3 regions of the Micromonospora sp. L32 genome follow, and region 1 is predicted to be linked to each of the others. Evidence: predicted binding sites of a transcription regulator. Region 1 holds the regulator's gene; each other region holds the start of a gene.
What was found. The regulator HrcA, encoded in region 1, represses chaperone genes, less so after heat shock. The targets are predictions, from matches to a motif close to GGTTNGCACNCTCNNNNNGAGNGTGCNAACC.
Positions count from the first base shown of each region.

Region 2: the regulator HrcA is predicted to act here: its motif matches at 1,123-1,153, upstream of groES (co-chaperone GroES).
Region 3: the regulator HrcA is predicted to act here: its motif matches at 1,383-1,413, upstream of groL (chaperonin GroEL).

Region 1 is NZ_JBQHDD010000004.1:559,704-562,939, reverse strand. It holds gene ACTMTB_RS14530 (DUF4870 domain-containing protein) at 1-528, opposite strand, end outside; gene hrcA (heat-inducible transcriptional repressor HrcA) at 763-1,785, shown strand; gene dnaJ (molecular chaperone DnaJ) at 1,862-3,004, shown strand; gene ACTMTB_RS14515 (16S rRNA (uracil(1498)-N(3))-methyltransferase) at 3,006-3,236, shown strand, end outside.
Region 2 is NZ_JBQHDD010000001.1:650,752-653,987, forward strand. It holds gene ACTMTB_RS03255 (class I SAM-dependent methyltransferase) at 1-1,001, opposite strand, end outside; gene groES (co-chaperone GroES) at 1,289-1,603, shown strand; gene groL (chaperonin GroEL) at 1,674-3,236, shown strand, end outside.
Region 3 is NZ_JBQHDD010000015.1:11,251-14,486, forward strand. It holds gene ACTMTB_RS29005 (DUF1003 domain-containing protein) at 1-70, shown strand, start outside; gene ACTMTB_RS29010 (hypothetical protein) at 877-1,014, shown strand; gene groL (chaperonin GroEL) at 1,511-3,082, shown strand; gene ACTMTB_RS29020 (BON domain-containing protein) at 3,231-3,236, opposite strand, start outside.

The DNA of each region.
Region 1 (3,236 bases):
CAGGACGAAGCCGATGATGTTGGCGATCGCCCAGGTGATCTGGAAGTTCAGCGAGGCCGTGGCGTGCGCCCGCACCGTCGGGGACTGCTGGCCCTTGGCGGAGAGCGCGATCAGCGGCGCCACCCAGCCGAGCAGGCTGCCGCCGACGATCACGCCGACCGGGCCACCGAAGTGCGCGACCAGCGACCAGGTCTTGTCGTCGTCGGTGGCGTAGCCGCCCGGGGCGCCGTAGCCGCCGCCGGGAGCGCCGTACCCGCCGGCGGTCGGATAGCCGACGCCCGGCGCGGAGTAACCACCCGGCGGTGGGTAGCCACCCGGCGGTGGGTAGCCACCCGGCGGTGGGTAGCCGCCCGACGGCGGTTGGTCACCGGTGGGTGGCGGATAGCCACCGGGCGGGGGATAGCCGCCCGCCCCGGGTGCCCCGGACAGTGGTGCGGTGGGCGGCTCGTACAACGAGCCGGACGGGGCGGTCGGGTCCGGGCGGTCGCCGGGGTCCCCCGCTCCGGGAGGGCGAGGTGGTTCAGTCATGGACGTCACGGTAGGGGTTGCCGGCAAGCCATCACCAGAGCGACACCGCCCCGGATGTCCGGATGATCGGCCCTGGCGCGCCGTCCGGGTGGCGGGGCGCACCCGTGGTCCGTCGCTGATCATCGCGTCAGCGGGGACGCCGACGTAGACTGGCACTCGCTACAGTCGAGTGCCAGTGCGCTCGCCCGGGGCGCCTCAGCCGCTCCGGGCCGACGTGCGTCAGGAGGTGGGGAGATGGGTCTCGACGACCGCAAGCTCGCCGTGCTGCGCGCGATCGTCGAGGACTACGTCGCCACGCAGGAGCCGGTCGGCAGCAAGGCCCTGGTCGAGCGGCACCAGCTCGGCGTCTCGCCGGCCACGGTGCGCAACGACATGGCCGTGCTGGAGGAGGAGGGCTACATCCGGCAGCCGCACACCAGTGCCGGCCGGGTGCCCACCGACCGTGGCTACCGCCTCTTCGTCGACCGGCTGTCCCGGGTCAAGCCGCTGAGCCCGGCCGAGCGCCGGGCGATCGAGCGTTTCCTGGTCGGCGCGGTCGACCTGGACGACGTGGTGCACCGCACCGTCCGGCTGCTGGCCCAGCTGACCCGGCAGGTCGCCGTGGTGCAGTACCCGTCGCTGGCCCGCTCCTCGGTGCGCCACCTGGAGCTGGTGCCGATCTCCACCACCCGGCTGATGCTGGTCATGATCGCCGACACCGGCCGGGTCGAGCAGCGGCTGGTGGAGCTGCCCGCGCCGATCCCCGCCGACCATGTCACCGACCTGCGCCGGCTGGTCAACGAGAAGCTGGTCGGCAGCCGGCTGTCGGAGACCCCGCCGCTGGTCCAGGCGCTGGTCGACGAGTCCGCGCCGCACCTGCGCGGGGCGATGACCACGCTCTCCACCGTGCTGCTGGAGACGCTGGTCGAACGGCACGAGGAGCGCATCGCGCTCGCCGGCACCGCGAACCTCACCCGGGGCGGCCTGCTCGACTTCCAGGGCTCGCTGCGGCCCATCCTGGAGGCGCTGGAGGAGGAGGTGGTGATGCTCAAGCTGATCGGCGAGGCCGAGTCGACCACCACCCGGGTGCTGATCGGCGACGAGAACGAGATCGACAACCTGCGGGCCGCCTCGGTGGTCAGCACCGGCTACGGGCCGGGGGCGACCGCGCTCGGCGGGCTGGGCGTGTTGGGCCCCACCCGGATGGACTACCCCGGCACCATCGCCACGGTGAGGGCCGTGGCACGCTACGTGGGCGAGCTGCTGGCCCAGAACTGATCCAGGGCAGGGGCCGGCACCCGGCTCCGGCCGACGACCGGCGCAACGCGAGACGAACATGAGGACACCGAACGCAGTGGCCAGGGACTACTACGGCATTCTCGGCGTGAGCCGGGAAGCCTCCGACGACGAGATCAAGCGCGCCTACCGCAAGCTGGCGCGGCAGTTCCACCCGGACGTCAATCCGGACCCGGAGGCCCAGGAGAAGTTCAAGGACATCAACGCCGCGTACGAGGTCCTCTCGGACGACCGGAAACGGCAGATCGTCGACCTGGGTGGCGACCCGCTCGCCCCGGGTGGCGGCGGCGCGGGGCCGGGCGGTCCCGGCGGCGCGGGCCCGTTCGTCGGCTTCCAGGACATCATGGACGCGTTCTTCGGCGGCGCCGCGGGCGGCGCCCGGGGGCCGCGACCGCGTACCCGGCCGGGTGCCGACGCGATCCTGCGGCTGGAGCTGGACCTGCATGAGACCGCGTTCGGCGTCGAGGCGCCGATCACGGTCGACACCGCGGTGCTCTGCACCACCTGCGCCGGCGCCGGCACCGCCGCCGGCACCCACCTGGCCACCTGCGAGGCGTGTGGCGGCCGGGGCGAGGTGCAGTCGGTGCAGCGCACCTTCCTCGGCCAGGTGGTCTCGGCCCGCCCCTGCACCGTCTGCCAGGGGTACGGCACCACCATCCCGCACCCCTGCCCGACCTGCGCCGGCGACGGCCGGGTGCGCACCCGCCGCTCGCTGACCGTCAAGATCCCCGCCGGGGTCGAGGACGGCATGCGGATCCGGCTCGCCCAGCAGGGTGAGGTGGGCCCGGGCGGCGGCACCGCCGGCGACCTCTACGTGGAGATCCACGAGCGGCCGCACGACGTGTACTCCCGCAAGGGCGACGACCTGCACTGCCGGGTCACCGTGCCGATGACCGCCGCCGCGCTCGGCACCCGGCTGACCATCAAGACGCTGGACAGCGAGGAGACGGTCGACGTCAAGGCCGGCACCCAGCCGGGCAGCACGCTGCGGCTGCGCGCCCGGGGCGTGCCGCACCTGCGCGGCACCGGCCGGGGCGACCTCTACGTCCACCTCGACGTGCGGACCCCCACGAAGCTCGACGCCGACCAGGAGAAGATGCTGCGCGACTTCGCCAAGACCCGGGGCGAGGAGGTCGCCGAGCTGACCAAGCAGGGCGGCTTCTTCTCCCGGATGCGCGACGCCTTCAACGGGCACGCCTGAGGTGTCCGCGCCGCTGTTCCTGGTCGAGGCGCTGCCCACCGGCGACACGCTGACCCTGGACGGCCCGGAGGGCCACCACGCGGCCACCGTGCAGCGGCTGCGCGTCGGCGAGGAGCTGCTGCTGGCCGACGGCCGGGGCGGCACGGCCGCCGCCGTGGTCACCGCCGTCGGCCGGGGCACCCTCGACGTGCGGGTCACCTCCCGCGGGTACGCCGACGCGCCGGTCCCCCGG
Region 2 (3,236 bases), on a different contig from region 1:
TTGAGCGAGAACGGCAGCACGTCGGTGATCTCCAGGCAGCGGGCGAACGGGGTCGCGGTCGGGGTGTCCGCGTACAGGTAGGCGATGCTCGGGTCGGCGATCGTCGCGCCGAGGGTGTCGGCCAGCTCGGCGACCAGGTGCGCGCGGACCACGGCCGGGTCCGGGTCGTACAGGAAGCGGCGGGTGGGGCCGACGGACGCCTCCGCCGCGCCCGAGCCGGTGAGCCGGTGCGCGACGTCGCCGCGCAGCACGGTGGCCCGGCGGGGCACCTCGGCCAGCCGGCCGCACCAGAGCGCCGCCTCGACCAGGTCGCCGTCCGCGCTCACCCACTCCGCCTCGGCGCCCGCCGGGATCAGCGCGTGGTCGATGCCGGGGGCCACCTTCACCACCGTGTACGGCACGCGCTCGGCCAGCCGGATGACGAAGTCCCAGGGTGGCGAGTAGGCGTTCGGGTCGAAGATCCGCCGGCCGGTGCCCGCCCGGCGTCGTGCCGGGTCGCAGAACACCCCGTCCACCCGGGTCACGTCGAACGCCGTGGCGTCGCCGCACTCCACGGTGAACTCCTCGGCCAGCCCGGCCGACTCGGCGTTCGCGGCGGCCATCGCGGCGGTCACCGGGTCGGCCTCCACCCCGTACACCCGGATGCCGGCGCGGGCGGCGGCGAGCGAGTCGGCGCCGAGGCCGCACCCGAGGTCGGCGAGGGTGCGCACGCCGGCGGCGCGCAGCCGCGCGGCGCGCCGGTCCGCGACCGGCCGGCGGGTGGCCTGCTCCAGCCCGGCCCGGGTGAAAAACATTCCAGCGGCCTCGGGTCCGAACTTGGCCACCGCCCGGCGGCGCAGCTCGGCCTGGGTCAGCGCGGCGGCGGCCAGTCCGGCCGGCAGCCCGGCGGCGCGCAGCGCGGCGGCCGAGGCCAGCGGGTCACCGCCGGCCAGCTCGGCCGCCGCGGCGAGCGCGGCCGACCCCTCGGGGGTACGCAGCGCGGCGAGCTGGTCGATGTCCACCCGCCCATTCTCCCGACCCGCCTCGCGCCGTCCGACCGGCCCCTGCCGCGTCGATCGCGGCCGTTCGGGCGCGACGCGCTGGCACTCTCCTTGACGGAGTGCTAGCCGAGGAATAACCTGCGATTAGCACTCTCACCCCGAGGGTGCCAGCTCCCGGGCCATCCGGCGCGGGCGCTGAACGCCAGGCGGACCGGCACCCGCGACGACGGCCCCGCCCGGTGGCATGTGGCAGATTGACGCTGGTCGGCCCCGGTCGACCGGCAACGAAACCAGTACCCCAGGAGGGTATGCCCGTGACTACCGCGACCAAGGTTGCGATCAAGCCGCTCGAGGACCGGATCCTGGTCCAGGCGAACGAGGCTGAGACCACCACGGCGTCGGGCATCGTGATCCCCGACACCGCCAAGGAGAAGCCGCAGGAGGGCACCGTCCTCGCTGTCGGCCCGGGCCGCATCGACGACAAGGGCAACCGGATCCCGGTTGACGTGAACGTCGGCGACACCGTCATCTACTCGAAGTACGGCGGCACCGAGGTCAAGTACGCCGGCGAGGAGTACCTGGTGCTCTCCGCCCGCGACGTCCTCGCGGTCATCGAGAAGTAAGCAACCGATCAGTGTCGTTGCCCCGGTCCGGCTCGCCGGGCCGGGGCAACGGCGCTTCGAAGGGACATTCATGGCGAAGATCCTGAGCTTCTCGGACGACGCCCGGCACCTGCTCGAGCACGGTGTCAACGCCCTCGCGGACACGGTCAAGGTCACCCTCGGCCCGCGCGGGCGCAACGTCGTCCTGGACAAGAAATTCGGTGCGCCCACGATCACCAACGATGGCGTGACCATCGCCAAGGAGATCGAGCTCACCAACCCCTACGAGAACCTCGGCGCGCAGCTGGTCAAGGAGGTGGCGACCAAGACCAACGACGTCGCCGGCGACGGGACCACCACCGCGACCGTGCTGGCCCAGGCCATGGTCCGCGAGGGCCTGCGCAACGTGACCGCCGGGGCCAACCCGTCCGGTCTCAAGCGGGGCATCGACGCGGCGGCGGCCAAGGTCTCCGAGGCGCTGCTCGACCGGGCCGTCGAGGTCTCCAGCAAGGAGGCGGTCGCGAACGTCGCGACCATCTCCGCGCAGGACGCCACCATCGGCGAGCTGATCGCCGAGGCGATGGAGAAGGTCGGCCGCGACGGTGTCATCACCGTCGAGGAGGGCTCCGCGCTCACCACCGAGCTGGAGGTGACCGAGGGTCTGCAGTTCGACAAGGGCTTCATCTCGCCGAACTTCGTCACCGACGTGGAGTCGCAGGAGTCGGTCCTGGAGGACCCGTACATCCTGATCACCACGCAGAAGATCTCGGCGATCGAGGAGCTGCTGCCGCTGCTGGAGAAGGTCCTCCAGAACAGCAAGCCGCTGCTGATCATCGCCGAGGACGTCGAGGGCCAGGCGCTGTCGACCCTGGTGGTCAACTCGATCCGCAAGACCCTCAAGGTCTGCGCGGTGAAGGCCCCCGGCTTCGGCGACCGCCGCAAGGCGATGCTCCAGGACATGGCGATCCTGACCGGCGCCGAGCTGGTCGCCCCGGAGCTGGGCTACAAGCTCGACCAGGTCGGCCTGGAGGTGCTCGGCACCGCCCGGCGCGTCGTGGTCGACAAGGAGAACACCACCGTCGTCGACGGTGGCGGCCAGTCCTCCGAGGTGGCCGACCGGGTCGCGCAGATCCGCAAGGAGATCGAGGCCTCGGACTCCGAGTGGGACCGGGAGAAGCTGGCCGAGCGGCTGGCGAAGCTCTCCGGTGGCATCGCGGTCATCAAGGTGGGCGCGGCGACCGAGGTCGAGATGAAGGAGCGCAAGCACCGCATCGAGGACGCCATCGCCGCGACCAAGGCCGCCGTCGAGGAGGGCACGGTGCCCGGTGGTGGTGCCGCCCTGGCGCAGATCCTGCCGGTGCTCGCCGACGACCTGGGCCTGACCGGTGACGAGAAGACCGGCGTCTCGATCGTCCGCAAGGCGCTGGTCGAGCCGCTGCGCTGGATCGCCCAGAACGCCGGCCACGACGGCTACGTGGTGGTGCAGAAGGTCGCCGGCAAGGAGTGGGGCAACGGCCTCGACGCCGCCACCGGCCAGTACGTCGATCTGGTGAAGTCCGGCATCATCGACCCGGTGAAGGTGACCCGCAACGCGGTCACCAACGCCGCCTCGATCGCCGGCCTGCTGCTCACCACCGAGAGCCTCGTGGTGGAG
Region 3 (3,236 bases), on a different contig from region 1:
CTGCGACTGCGTACGACACGCCGAACCGGCCGTCCACGGGATGCTCACCGCGCTCTCGCGCGACTTGTGATCCGGCATGTCCGAGGGCACGAGGCGATCGCGCACGCCCTGCGCCCACCCTTGACCCCTCGCCGGGAAGCGCACGGGGTGTGTCTGATGGGTCGTGTCACGGACCTGAACCCCGCAAGCCAAGCGCAGGCGGAGATAGCGGCGCTGCCCGCCTGCGCCGCGGGCAGCGGAGGTATGGCGAGCGGCCTGCCGGTCATCGTGGACATGCGATCGGCCAACGTTCACTGAACGCCGCTGAATACTCCCGTCTGCGCATGGAACCGGTTGCTGCAGCGCACCCACGTTCAACGCGGCCGCCGATGAGGGAACGCAACGACCCCCAAGAGCACCAAGCGCGCCAGGCCGAACAAGCGTACGATCGAGTTATCCCGGAATCGACGACATCCCACTCCTGAGGTGCCAGCCACACCGGCCCTACCCCAAGGGGATGTCATGTCCGTCAATCGCACCCGAAACGCACCGGCAGACCCGGCCACCACAGCGCCGCCGCGGGCCGCAGCAGGCCCCACCAGCCAGGTCCCCCCTGGCGCGCGCCGCCTGGATCAGCCGCGCGAACAGCCTGCCCGGGACGTGTGGAAGACCGACGGGGGACAGCCTGGCTGCCATGATTCCGATCGAGCGGCGGACCGGGCCCCGGTCCTGGGCGCGTGGATCGGAACAGTGATGACAGCAATGAGGGAAGCAGCCACCCGTGTCAGCGTCGGGCGCCGGTTTGCCGCGCACCCATCCCCGCCCTCACCCGACCCCGGCCAACGCCCCGCCGCCGGCACGAAGATCCACGATAGGAAGGAAACCAGCATGGCACCCATGGTCGACCGCATCCGCACATTCCTGCACAACCCGCAAGGACAACGGCTCACCCGCCAAGCGCGTGAGCAGCTCAACAAGCCCGACAACCAGCAGCGGCTGCGGAAGCTTGCGCAACGACTCCGGCGACGCGGGTGACTCCCGGCGAGCCCGTCAGATAGCCGGAGCCACCATGACACGTCGTCGGCCTCGCCCGTGACGTCAGCTCCGGGACCAGGGCGCGCCGCCGCCCTGGTCCCGGAGCTGTCTCGCTAACGGCACCTCTCTTGTCAACCTGCCGGCAGCAGAGAGGTCTCCGTTAGATCCACACTCCCGACCGGAGGCCCGGCCGGTGACCTGCCGGCCGGGCCTCCGGAGTGGTGCTCGCGGACATCGACGCCGCCCTGTCTCGTCGATGGCGCCCGAGGCGGCATCGTGTCGGAGTGGTCGACCGGGTGTTGGGGCCCGAGCACGGGGAGGTTGATCTTCGCATTCCTTGCACTCTCAGGTGGCGAGTGCTAAACCGTAGTTAGCACTCGCCCTGTGCGAGTGCTAGCCGATTGGGATGAGCCCTCTGGTGGGGCGTGCGCGTACGTCATCGCAGGTCGGTCCGATCAGTGCTGCAGGTCAGCACGACGAGTAGAGGACGACGCAGATGGCCAAGTTGATCGCATTCGGTGAAGACGCCCGTCGCGGCCTCGAACGTGGCATGAACATCCTCGCTGACACGGTGAAGGTGACGCTGGGCCCGAAGGGCCGCAACGTCGTGCTGGCCAGCAGCTGGGGCGCGCCGACCATCACCAACGACGGTGTCAGCATTGCCAAGGAGATCGAACTCGACGACCCGTACGAGAAGCTCGGTGCCGAGCTGGTCAAGGAAGTCGCCAAGAAAACCGACGACGTGGCCGGCGACGGGACCACGACGGCGACCGTCCTGGCCCAGGCCCTGGTACGGGAGGGGCTGCGCAACGTCGCCGCGGGCGCGAACCCGATCGCGCTCAAGCGCGGCATCGAGCAGGCCGTGGCCGCAGTGACCGAGGCGTTACGTAACCAGGCCCAGGACGTCGAGACCAGAGCGCAGATTGCGGCCACCGCGTCCATCTCCGCCGCCGACGCAAGCGTCGGTGAACTCATCGCCGAGGCGATGGACAAGGTCGGCAAGGAAGGCGTCATCACCGTCGAGGAGAGCAACACCTTCGGCCTGGAGCTGGAGCTCACCGAGGGCATGCGCTTCGACAAGGGTTACATCTCGCCCTACTTCGTCACCGACACGGAACGCATGGAAGCCGTTCTCGACGACCCGTACCTGCTCATCGTCGAGAACAAGATCTCGAACCTGACCGACCTGCTCCCGATCCTGGAGAAGGTCATGCAGGCGGGCAAGCCGCTGGCCATCGTCGCCGAGGACGTCGAGGCCGAGGCCCTAGCAACCCTGATCGTCAACAAGGTCCGTGGCACTTTCACGTCGCTGGCTGTCAAGGCACCCGGCTTCGGTGACCGCCGCAAGGCCATGCTGGCCGACCTTGCCGTCCTCACCAATGGTCAGGTCGTCAGCGACACCGTGGGTCTCACGCTGGAAAACGTCACCCTCGACATGCTCGGCCGGGCCCGCAAGGTGGTCGCCACCTTGGACGAGACCACCATCGTCGACGGTGCCGGTGACGGGGAGCAGATCGCCGGCCGGGTCGCCCAGCTCCGCGCCGAGATCGACAACAGTGACTCCGACTACGACCGGGAGAAGCTGCAGGAGCGGCTGGCCAAGCTGGCCGGCGGCATCGCGGTGATCAAGGTCGGCGCGGCCACCGAGGTGGAGCTCAAGGAGCGCAAGCACCGCATCGAGGACGCCGTCCGCAACGCCAAGGCCGCCATCGAAGAGGGCCTACTTCCCGGCGGCGGCGTGGCCTTGGCCAACGCCGCGGTCACGGCGTTCGACAAGCTCGACCTTGCCGGTGACGAGGCCACCGGCGCGAACATCGTGCGGGTCGCGTTGACCGCGCCACTCAAGCAGATCGCCAGCAACGCCGGCCTTGAGGGCGCCGTGGTGGCAGAGAAGGTCAACTCACTTCCCGCCGGCCACGGCCTCGATGCTGCCACCGGCGAGTACGTCGACATGATCAAAGCGGGTATCGTCGAACCGGCCAAGGTGACCCGTTCCGCGCTGCAGAACGCCGCGTCGATCGCCGCGCTGTTCCTGACCACCGAGGTACTCATCGCCGACAAGCCATAGACGCCCGGCGTCTATGGCTTGTCGGGCAGCGACGACCTTCGGGTCTGTCACAGACCAGGGCCGGCCAGTGCGGCTGCGTGCCGCACTGGCCGGCCCCGTCAAGGGATTGAGCTGTCGTGCCGTCAGGGACGGCGGGGTGGATCTGGAATCAGGC